DNA from 3 places in the Agarivorans sp. QJM3NY_33 genome. Region 1 is predicted to be linked to each of the others. Evidence: predicted binding sites of a transcription regulator. Region 1 holds the regulator's gene; each other region holds the start of a gene.
The links. Region 1 encodes sigma-54, which starts transcription at its own class of promoters, with help from an activator protein. Its sites were predicted from a motif close to GTTGGCACGNNNNTNGNNT; they were not measured.
Positions count from the first base shown of each region.

Region 2: the regulator sigma-54 is predicted to act here: its motif matches at 1,373-1,391, upstream of flgF (flagellar basal-body rod protein FlgF).
Region 3: the regulator sigma-54 is predicted to act here: its motif matches at 2,074-2,092, upstream of ACRRSY_RS21695 (flagellar basal body L-ring protein FlgH).

Region 1 is NZ_CP194039.2:4,230,836-4,234,123, forward strand. Features, by position in the region: gene lptB (LPS export ABC transporter ATP-binding protein) at 1-418, shown strand, start outside; gene ACRRSY_RS18975 (RNA polymerase factor sigma-54) at 470-1,975, shown strand; gene hpf (ribosome hibernation promoting factor) at 2,002-2,289, shown strand; gene ptsN (PTS IIA-like nitrogen regulatory protein PtsN) at 2,298-2,741, shown strand; gene rapZ (RNase adapter RapZ) at 2,768-3,288, shown strand, end outside.
Region 2 is NZ_CP194039.2:1,980,100-1,983,387, reverse strand. Features, by position in the region: gene flgG (flagellar basal-body rod protein FlgG) at 1-571, opposite strand, end outside; gene flgF (flagellar basal-body rod protein FlgF) at 588-1,334, opposite strand; gene flgE (flagellar hook protein FlgE) at 1,491-2,828, opposite strand; gene ACRRSY_RS09010 (flagellar hook assembly protein FlgD) at 2,859-3,288, opposite strand, start outside.
Region 3 is NZ_CP194039.2:4,794,731-4,798,018, forward strand. Features, by position in the region: gene ACRRSY_RS21690 (flagellar assembly protein T N-terminal domain-containing protein) at 1-1,082, opposite strand, end outside; gene ACRRSY_RS21695 (flagellar basal body L-ring protein FlgH) at 1,090-1,848, opposite strand; gene ACRRSY_RS21700 (methyl-accepting chemotaxis protein) at 2,952-3,288, shown strand, end outside.

The DNA of each region.
Region 1 (3,288 bases):
AGAAACACGTAAAGACCTCGATAAACAACAACAAATGGGCGCGCTCGATGACTTACTTGAAGAGTTTCATATTGGTCATATTCGCAAGAATTTAGGCATGAGTCTGTCGGGCGGTGAACGTCGCCGAGTAGAAATTGCCCGCGCTCTAGCTGCCGCACCTAAGTTTATTTTGCTTGACGAACCCTTCGCAGGCGTGGATCCTATTTCTGTTATCGATATAAAAAAAATCATTGAACATCTTCGTGATCGCGGTCTGGGTGTATTGATCACCGACCACAATGTAAGAGAAACACTAGATGTTTGTGAGCACGCCTATATCGTTAGCCAAGGCGAACTGATAGCCTCAGGAAAACCTGAGGAGATACTTAAAAATGAGCATGTGAAACGAGTTTATCTCGGTGAACAATTCAAGCTATAGTTAAAGTATGTCCTCAAACGCGATAATAAAAAGAAGGAACAGCGGTAATTAATGAAAGCATCTTTGCAGTTGCGTCTTGGTCAGCAATTAACCATGACCCCCCAGTTACAACAGGCCATACGCTTACTCCAGCTTTCGACGCTGGATCTGCAGCAGGAAATCCAAGAAGCTTTGGAGAGTAATCCTCTGCTAGAAGCAGATGAAGCGCAAGCAAATGACGCAGACTCGGCTGAATTTAAATCAGCCAGCGAGCAAAATAGTGATGCAAACAATAGCCAAACGGAGATCGATAGCAGCCAGATGGAAACTGGCGATGCGATTAGTCAAGATACCGTCGCAGACGATCTTCCGGTTGACTCAACTTGGGATGACATTTACAGCGCGAGCTCGGCTCCTGCCAGCTCTTCATCCGGTAGCAGCAGTGATGACAACGACATGTTGTTTCAAGGTGAAACCGTTGACTCCTTACAAGATCACTTGCTCTGGCAAATGCGCCTCACGCCTTTTAGTGAAATAGACCAAGCTATCGCCCTCGCCATCATCGACGCAGTCGACCAATCAGGTTACCTGACACAAGATTGTGAGCAATTACTTGAGGGACTACGTTCGATTGAAAATAATGATTTAGATGTCGAGTTAGATGAAATTGAAGCAGTACTTAAACGTATTCAGCACTTCGATCCAGTTGGTATTGCTGCCCGCTCTCTACAGGAATGCTTACTCATCCAATTAAGTCGTTTCAGCGAACAAACACCTTGGCTGAATGAAGCGAAAGACATCGTATCGAATCATATTGACGTATTAGCAAATCGAGATTTTCGTTTATTGGCCCGTAAAACCAAGTTAAAAGAGGAGCAGCTACGCGAAGTGATGCGGCTGATTCACACCTTAGAGCCAAGACCTGGTAATGCCGTCGAACCAAATCAAGCCCAATACGTAATTCCCGATGTCTCGGTGATTAAACGTCAAGGTCGCTGGGTGGTTGAACTCAATCCTGACGCGATGCCAAAACTACGCATCAATTCACATTATGCATCGATGACTAAAACCTCGACCAACGCCAACGATACCCAGTTTATTCGCAGCCATCTGCAAGAAGCAAAATGGTTCATCAAGAGTATTGAAAGCCGTAACGAAACCCTACTGAAAGTCTCTAATTGCATCGTGCATCACCAACAAGCTTTCTTTGAATATGGTGAAGAAGCCATGAAACCGATGGTATTGAATGATGTTGCCGAAGCGGTTGAAATGCATGAATCCACGATCTCTAGGGTCACGACTCAAAAATTCATGCATACCCCTCGCGGGATCTTCGAACTCAAATACTTTTTCTCTAGCCATGTGGCTACCGATGGTGGAGGAGAATGCTCCTCAACAGCCATTCGTGCATTAATTAAGAAACTGGTTGCTGCCGAGAATACCAGTAAACCACTCAGCGATAGTAAAATCGCTGATATTTTGGCAGATCAAGGCATCAAGGTGGCTAGGCGTACGATAGCTAAATATCGTGAGTCATTGGCTATTCCACCTTCTAACCAACGTAAGAGCCTTATTTAAAGGCCACTATAAAGGGGACGACATCTATGCAAATTAACCTTACTGGACACCACGTAGAAATCACTGAGTCTTTGAGAGAATATGTCCACACTAAGTTTACTAAGCTACAACGACGATTCGACCAAATTAATAATGTCCATGTTATTCTCAATGTCGAAAAACTGAATCAGATTGCCGAAGCCACTATACACCTAAATGGTGGTGAATTATTCGCCACTTCAGAACACGCTGATATGTACGCGGCCATCGATAGCCTCATCGATAAGCTCGATCGCCAAGTCATTAAGCATAAAGAAAAACTCACCAAACATTAGTCATAGTAATGCAAATAGATAAAGTACTAAGCTTGGACTGCACCCAAAGTGCAGTCCAATGTTCGTCAAAAAAACGAGCATTGGAATTGATCAGTGAACTAGTTGCGAAGCAACTCGACACCACATCTAAAAGTATATTTGAAAGTTTATTAAATCGTGAACGCATGGGCAGTACTGGCATTGGCCAAGGCATCGCGATCCCTCACGGTAGAATAGGCAATCAATACCATGCGACCGCAGTATTATTACGCTGTACTCCGGCGATTTCCTTTGACGCCATTGACAATCAAGCCGTTGATTTAATATTTGCCTTACTGGTTCCCGAAGACCAATGTCAACAACATCTAAATACTCTCGCTCAAGTTGCTGAAAAACTTAATGATAAGCAAATATGCAAACAACTTCGTACAGCACAAAGTGATGACGAATTATACACGATCATGATAGCCTAAGACTCTAATCGTTATTAGGGGTTATCATGGAACTGATTATCGTTAGCGGGCGCTCCGGTTCAGGTAAAACGGTCGCACTACGAGTATTAGAAGATTTAGGTTATTACTGTGTCGACAATTTACCAGTCGTATTATGGCGTCCTTTAATTGAACACCTAAAAAGACAGTACACCAAAGTCGCCATTAGCATCGATGTGCGAAATTTACCTGATGAACCCTCACCCATCGGTCAACTAATTCGCGATGAAGGCTCTGAGCTTAACCTATTAAGTATTTTTCTCGACGCGAAAGATGATGCACTGATCCGCCGCTACAGTGAAACTCGGCGGGTTCATCCACTGAGTCAAAACGACATGTCTCTAGCCAAGGCCATAGAATCTGAAACCGCCCTGCTCGCCCCCATTTCTCGCAATGCTGACCTAAGAATAGATACCTCGCGTTTATCCGTACATGAATTGAGTCAGCTCATTCGATCGCGAGTGACCGGAGAACAACAACAGCAATTAATTATGGTGTTTGAGTCCTTTGGCTTTAAAAATGGCGTACC
Region 2 (3,288 bases), 2.3 Mb from region 1:
TCTGACCTTGAGGCTCTAAGCCCGAAGGATTCACAAAGTCACTCAGGGTAATTTGGCCAATTACCTGACTATCGGTTTGACCGGGCAAGCGAACACTCACTTCACCATCTTCACCCACCGTAAAACTTTGTGCATCGGCTGGTACTTGGATTTCGGGTTGCAGCGGATAACCAGATCCCGGAGTCACTATCGTGCCTTCGTCATTCAAACTAAATTGACCATTACGAGTGTAAGCAGTCGTGCCATCAGGCATTAATACTTCGAAAAAGCCACGACCGTCGATCATCATGTCAAAGGAATTGTCCGTGGTTTGCACATTACCTTGATCGTGATTCTTTTGGGTGGCAATCACCTTTGCGCCGGCGCCAATCATTAGACCGGAAGGCATTTTGGTGTTTTGTGAAGAACGCCCGCCAGGCTGATTCACAGTTTGATAAAGTAAATCTTCAAACACCGCTCGGCTTTTTTTATAACCAATAGTACTAGCGTTAGCGAGGTTATTAGAAATAACCGATACATTGGTTTGCTGGGCATCTAAGCCAGTTTTACTGATCCATAATGCGGGATGCATAGTACACTCCTTATTGCTAGCTTAAGCGCAACAAACTGTTAGTCGCTTTTTCGTTTTCTTCAGCAGTTTTCATCATTTTTATTTGCATTTCGAATTGGCGTTGCATGCTAATCATATGAGTCATCTCTTGGACTGGATTTACATTACTGCCTTCTAATGCACCTTTAGTCAGTTCAACCGTAGCGTCTGGTTGGTATACAGCACCTGTGGTACTTCTAAATAAACCATCACCGCCTTTGCTTAAATCTCCAGCAAAAGGCTTACTCAATTTGATTCGGTTAACTTCTTCCAGGGCATCACCTGGCGCACCTTCAGGTCGTATTTCGATGGTGCCATCTTCACTAATTTCAAGCTTTTCAACAGGTAAAGGGATAATAATCGGTGCATTTTGATTACCCAACACTGGCTGACCTTGCATGGTTTGTAGAACCCCTGCCGCCGAAATCGTAAAGTTGCCATTTCTAGACAATGCTTCTTGACCATCTTTATCTTGAACCGAAATCCAACCTTCTCCCTTAATCGCAACATCTAAATCACGACCCGTGGTTTTTAACATACCGTTGGCAAAATTTTGACTAGGGGTCTCAGTCATGGCAAATACTCGCGACGGTAAACCAGGGCCAAATGCCTGCATCGCTCGTGCGTTTTCTAGATCGGCTTTAAAGCCAGTCGTGTTTGCATTCGCTAGATTATTGCCTCGCACCGCGAGCGACTGCATATTTTGTTTTGCGCCGGTCATCGATATATAAAGTAATTGGTCCATCTTATTCCCTTCGTCAAATAGCTGACTCATGAGAAATAGAGCAATTATGGTGCCAAACAATAAAAACTTATGACAAAACCAATAAAAAACCATATAAATCAAGTAAATAAAAAGGCAGCAAAGGCTGCCTTTTTATTATTATGTCATCCGATATGATTATCGAATTTGAATAATAGTTTGCTGTAGAGTTGAATTCACTTCCAGTGCTCGAGAGTTCGCTTGGAAGTTTCGTTGCGCACTAATTAAGTTAACTAACTGTTCAGTGAGGTTCACGTTGGCTTGTTCTAAGGAAGCAGAGTTAATTTTACCAAAAGTGCCAGAGTTACCTTCACCTGCAATCGCTTCACCACTTAATTGTGTTTGTTGCCAGGATGTATCACCGATTTGTGATAAGCCCTGATTGTTCGCAAACTTAGCCACTGAAACTTTAGCAATATTCGAAGTTTGACCATTACTATAAGACGCAACCACTAAACCGTCAGGCCCAATATCAATCCCAGTTAATTTACCAACTGTCGATCCATCCTGCGAAAGACTAGACACTTCGAAAGCTGCGTTATACTGAGTCGGTCCGTTCAAATTAAAGATAAGCGTTTGCGTAGAATCTACCGAACCCGTCGCCGCATCCCAAACCCCACCAGGGCCATTTGGTGGCGCAGTTCCTAAAGCGACCGTTTCAATAACCGCAGGCACTGTTGATGCTAAGGCCCCCGTACTATCAAATGTTAAAGTAGCCGAAGCCGGAATCGTCGCGTTGGTATTACCCGCGTTTGGCACATGAGCAGTGCCTCCACTCACGTCGGTCGGTTCACCATCAACATAGATCAACTTATGCCAAGTATTTGCCACAGAGGAATCTTTTACAAAGAAGGTTTCCGCAACATGAGAACCACCCTGAGAATCATACACAGTCACCGAAGTTGCTGAGGTATAAGTATTACTATCAGAAGGATCGAAGTCACCAATATCATGAGTCGTGCCACTAGAGGGCAAGTTAAAGCTCATATTGACTTCACTGGTTTGGGTCGGTGTACCAACTTCAGCGCTGATCTGAATGGCGTTTGTCGCCGCCATACTCACTGCCGAAGGAGTACCACTGTTATTAACCGTATATCCCTGTAAATACTGGCCTTGCGAATTCACAATAAAGTTATCCGCATTTAATTTGAAGGCACCAGCACGCGTAAATTCGCGAGTCTGGGTAGTCAAATCAGCAGCCGTAACAAAAAAACCTTCTCCACTAATCGCTAAATCCAAAGCATTCTGGGTAAAGTTCAAACTTCCCTGGTGGAACTGCTGTGCAACATCCACCGTTTTGGTTCCGTTACCCACTGCAGTACGAGCATTTGAGAAAATCGATGTTGCATACACATCGGCAAACTCTGCCCGCGACTCTTTAAAACCAACGGTATTGACGTTCGCAATGTTATTCGCGGTTACGTCAAGATCCTTTTGCGAGGCATTGATGCCGCTCAACGCGATATTAAATGACATCTCTCAATCTCCTATCGTTTATATACTTTACTAGGCTTTGGCAACTTCAAGGACATCGCTCATCGCGATACCACCCAAACCTTCTAAATTGACGACTACGCCAGATGTACCACCAGCCAAACTTACACTACTTACATTCGCGAAAGTTGCGGTGGGTAAACTGATCTCTTTACCGCCCTGAACGCCATTTACTTTGACGTTATATTTTCCATCTGGCATTTGATTCCCGTTGGAATCAGTACCGTCCCAAGAGAAGTTCATATTGCCACTCCCCTCACCTAAATCGATAACTGTAACGACTTCTCCAGCTTCATTTTCAATCGTCACTTTAACATTGGTCGTTGCAGCGCCTGTCACCGCTACCCCTTCAAAACCACTGCCCGTATTGTGGGCATAGTCCAAGGGTACCAATACTTTTTGCCCCACTAGCGTTGAGGCTTGCAAAGCTGCAGACGAATTC
Region 3 (3,288 bases), 560 kb from region 1:
GTGAGTTGAGTATTGTCGGCATTAAAGATCGGGCCTTTTAAACCACCATCAAGATGCATCAGATATTGCTGACGAACCAGTTCAAATTTATCCCCTTTACGCACGCCGTTTACTCGTCCGATATTAATCACAACCTGACCATTATAGATACCAACAACTTTGGCGAGGCTTTGTCGGCAATACAACGAATCTTCAACATCTTGAACTGACTGCTCTATATAGGAATCAATCAGTTTGCCATAATCCGAAGACCAAAACGTTTCACCAGTTACATCAAACTTCATAGTGACATCAAACGGCCACTCTCGATTCGAGCCATAATTTTTACGTAAAACAGTCTCTCCATTGATTCCATCAATCACAAACAACTTCATCTGAAAGTTTCGTTGTTTCACCGTATCACTGATGCCCAGCAGATTGGTGGAAGTCTCGTTATAACTGGACATATCGACGATTTGACCAAACAGGATGTATTGCACATCGAATTTTTCCGATAACGAACGAGCGAACGTTAGCATTTGCGATTCTAAATCATGCGAGTAACGACCATCCAAAGCAATTTGCTGAGTCATTAAATGACGCGCATCCACCCGCTTGCTGTTTTGCTTGAAACGATGAAAAACTCTTCGTGATACCTCTTCCGGTGTACGATAAATTCCGCCCAACTGAGCATGCTCACGCTTTTGTAGCTGAAAAGGACCAACAAATAAGGTCTTCGCATAACTGTCCTTTTCACAGCTATTAAGGGGAAAGATATCAGCCGCGACTTTCACCACAATCTGGTCTTCCTTGATCGTCTCAACTAACAGCTTCATGTCATACACTTCGCCATTAGTGCGAACCGTTAGTTCATCGGTTTCCAGCACTCCAGATTTAACAACCTGCAAAGACTTAACGCTCGCCCCACCCCGATACATTAATGTGATCAACGCAGCTTGGATCGCTTGCTGGCGAGCAGTATCGACTTGACCATCAATAATCCGCGCCTGTCCTTCTCCCTCCAGCCACACGCCGTAACAAGGAACAACCAATAGCGCATACAAAAAAGCACTAGAGTAAATCAATCTCAATAGGTGCATCATCAACTTCCTATAAGGGCCACATACTTCCACCTAGGAACGAAGACAACCAACCTTGAGTTTGCACGTCGGCATGATCCCCTGTACCACTAAACTCGATCCGTGCATCGGCCACTTGATAAGAGCCGATCGTATTATTTTCCGCAACATCTAGAGGCCGAACAATACCGGTAAACCGCATATACTCTTTCCCGTTATTAATTACCAGCCACTTCTCTCCGCGTACCACCAGGTTGCCATTGTTAAGAATGTCGACCACCGATACCGTAATTCTCCCAGATAAACGATGTCGTTGATTGGCGTCTGAAGAACCATCAAAATCTTGCTTCTGATTCATTTCTAGTTGCACTTCTCGACCATTAATAGTCAAGGTGCCACCAGGTACCGAAATCGGATCCAACTTATAGCTATTTTCTTTCCCCAGAGTTGAACTAGCCGACTTAGTCGCAGTTGCTTCCTCATCAAGTAAAATGGTGATGGTATCGCCTAAAGCGAAAGGAGGTGTATAACTATATAAACTCCGCGAAGTGTTGCTGTTAAACATCGAGCCGGTCACAATCACTGGTGCCGCCGCAGGGCCGGGTTCAATAGGCGCATAGTAAGGGTCATCTGGAATTGGTGAACGATGATCGGTACTCACCGTGACTTGTCGCTGACTACTGTCTTCATGCTCTTGGACGCTTTCCACAACATCTTCTACGCCCTCTTTAATAGTCGAACATGCAGCTAACAAGGCTATACTGCACATCACCATCATCCTAGTTATCATTGATCTATTCCCACTTCCGCTAGTTCCGTTTATTACTCTTTCATATACTTTACTGAAGAGGACTGAACGCCCCTTTTAATTAGCTGCTTAAATAAAACATAAACAACTTATAGCAAAGCAAATGCCACTAACGTCATTAGAAACACATCCTTACGAAGATCTAATCGACACAAACGTGTAATCACCGACAACAATCCGTCGCTTAGGTCATTCACCAATGACTTAATGCAAATTAAATGCCACTAAATTCATATATTTCAGCATTTTATGTTAATTTTGAAATTTGATGTAAATTTTTATTTAGCGCTGCCGATAAACAATATGACTGTTGTTTATTAACTAAACAGTAAAATCCATGTAGAATCGGCAAATCTTGCCTGTGGACGGCAAAAAATTGTCATAAAAAAATGAAACTGCGGAAAAACATTTCCCATAAGCTTATGATTTATAAATAGGAATTGTTCAATCCAAGAGCATATAATGTAATATTCGAAGTAGTCCCCCTCCCACACATAACGGCTTCTTAACAGATGTTCTTCCAAAACTATTTTTACAGTGCTTGATTACTTCTTGATTCAGAGACTGTACTGCTAAACTCGATACCCCCCGCTAAAAGAGCCCGCTTATTAAACTCTTATCGATATGACTTAGGAATATTTTTGCAGCAGAAAATGCCAAGACCATCGACGCCATTTATTCAAGCTCATAGCGTTCACCAGCCAGTTTTAGATCTGAAGCAAATCAAAAGATAAACCAGCCCTTAAAGCACTCGATCAATATGCCGAGCAACTAATGTCAAAAGACCTTATAAATTAAATCGTCAAATAATTTGAAACTATTAATGCGGAAACTACTATTAAGTTGAGTTGCTTACTTTATAACCTTAAAAACCGAAGTTGATTTCTATGTCCCATAAATTGGTTTAGCTACTAAATTTTTCTAGGAAAGAAAGTACGTCTCGATTACGGTGAATTGCTTTTCATAGACTAACAAGATCAAATTTATCCAATGATGATAATTCAAGCATAGGGTAATAATTGATCGCATGACTGGTAACTAGACCCCAAGTAACACCGTTGCTGGGCCAAAATGGTAATAGACAAATGTTAAAACTTAAAGATATTAGAGTCAGTATTAAACTTAGCATCCTTATTAGTGTCGCAATCATAGGCTTTATAAGTCTGTCGCTAATTTCGGCAAACACCCTCAGCCGTAACTTAACCTTTGAACGAGAATCACGCCTCAAGGCAGTGGTTAATGCGGCTCTCAGCCAAATAGCCGACTTCAATCAACGATATTCTAAAGAAGAAGCTCAAGCTCGAACCAAGGAGTTGATCGAAGCAACTCGTTTTGATGGTAATAACTACCTATATATTATTGATACTTCACGCCGAATATTAGCTCATCCGATACGGGCCGATCTGATTGGTCAGCAAATGG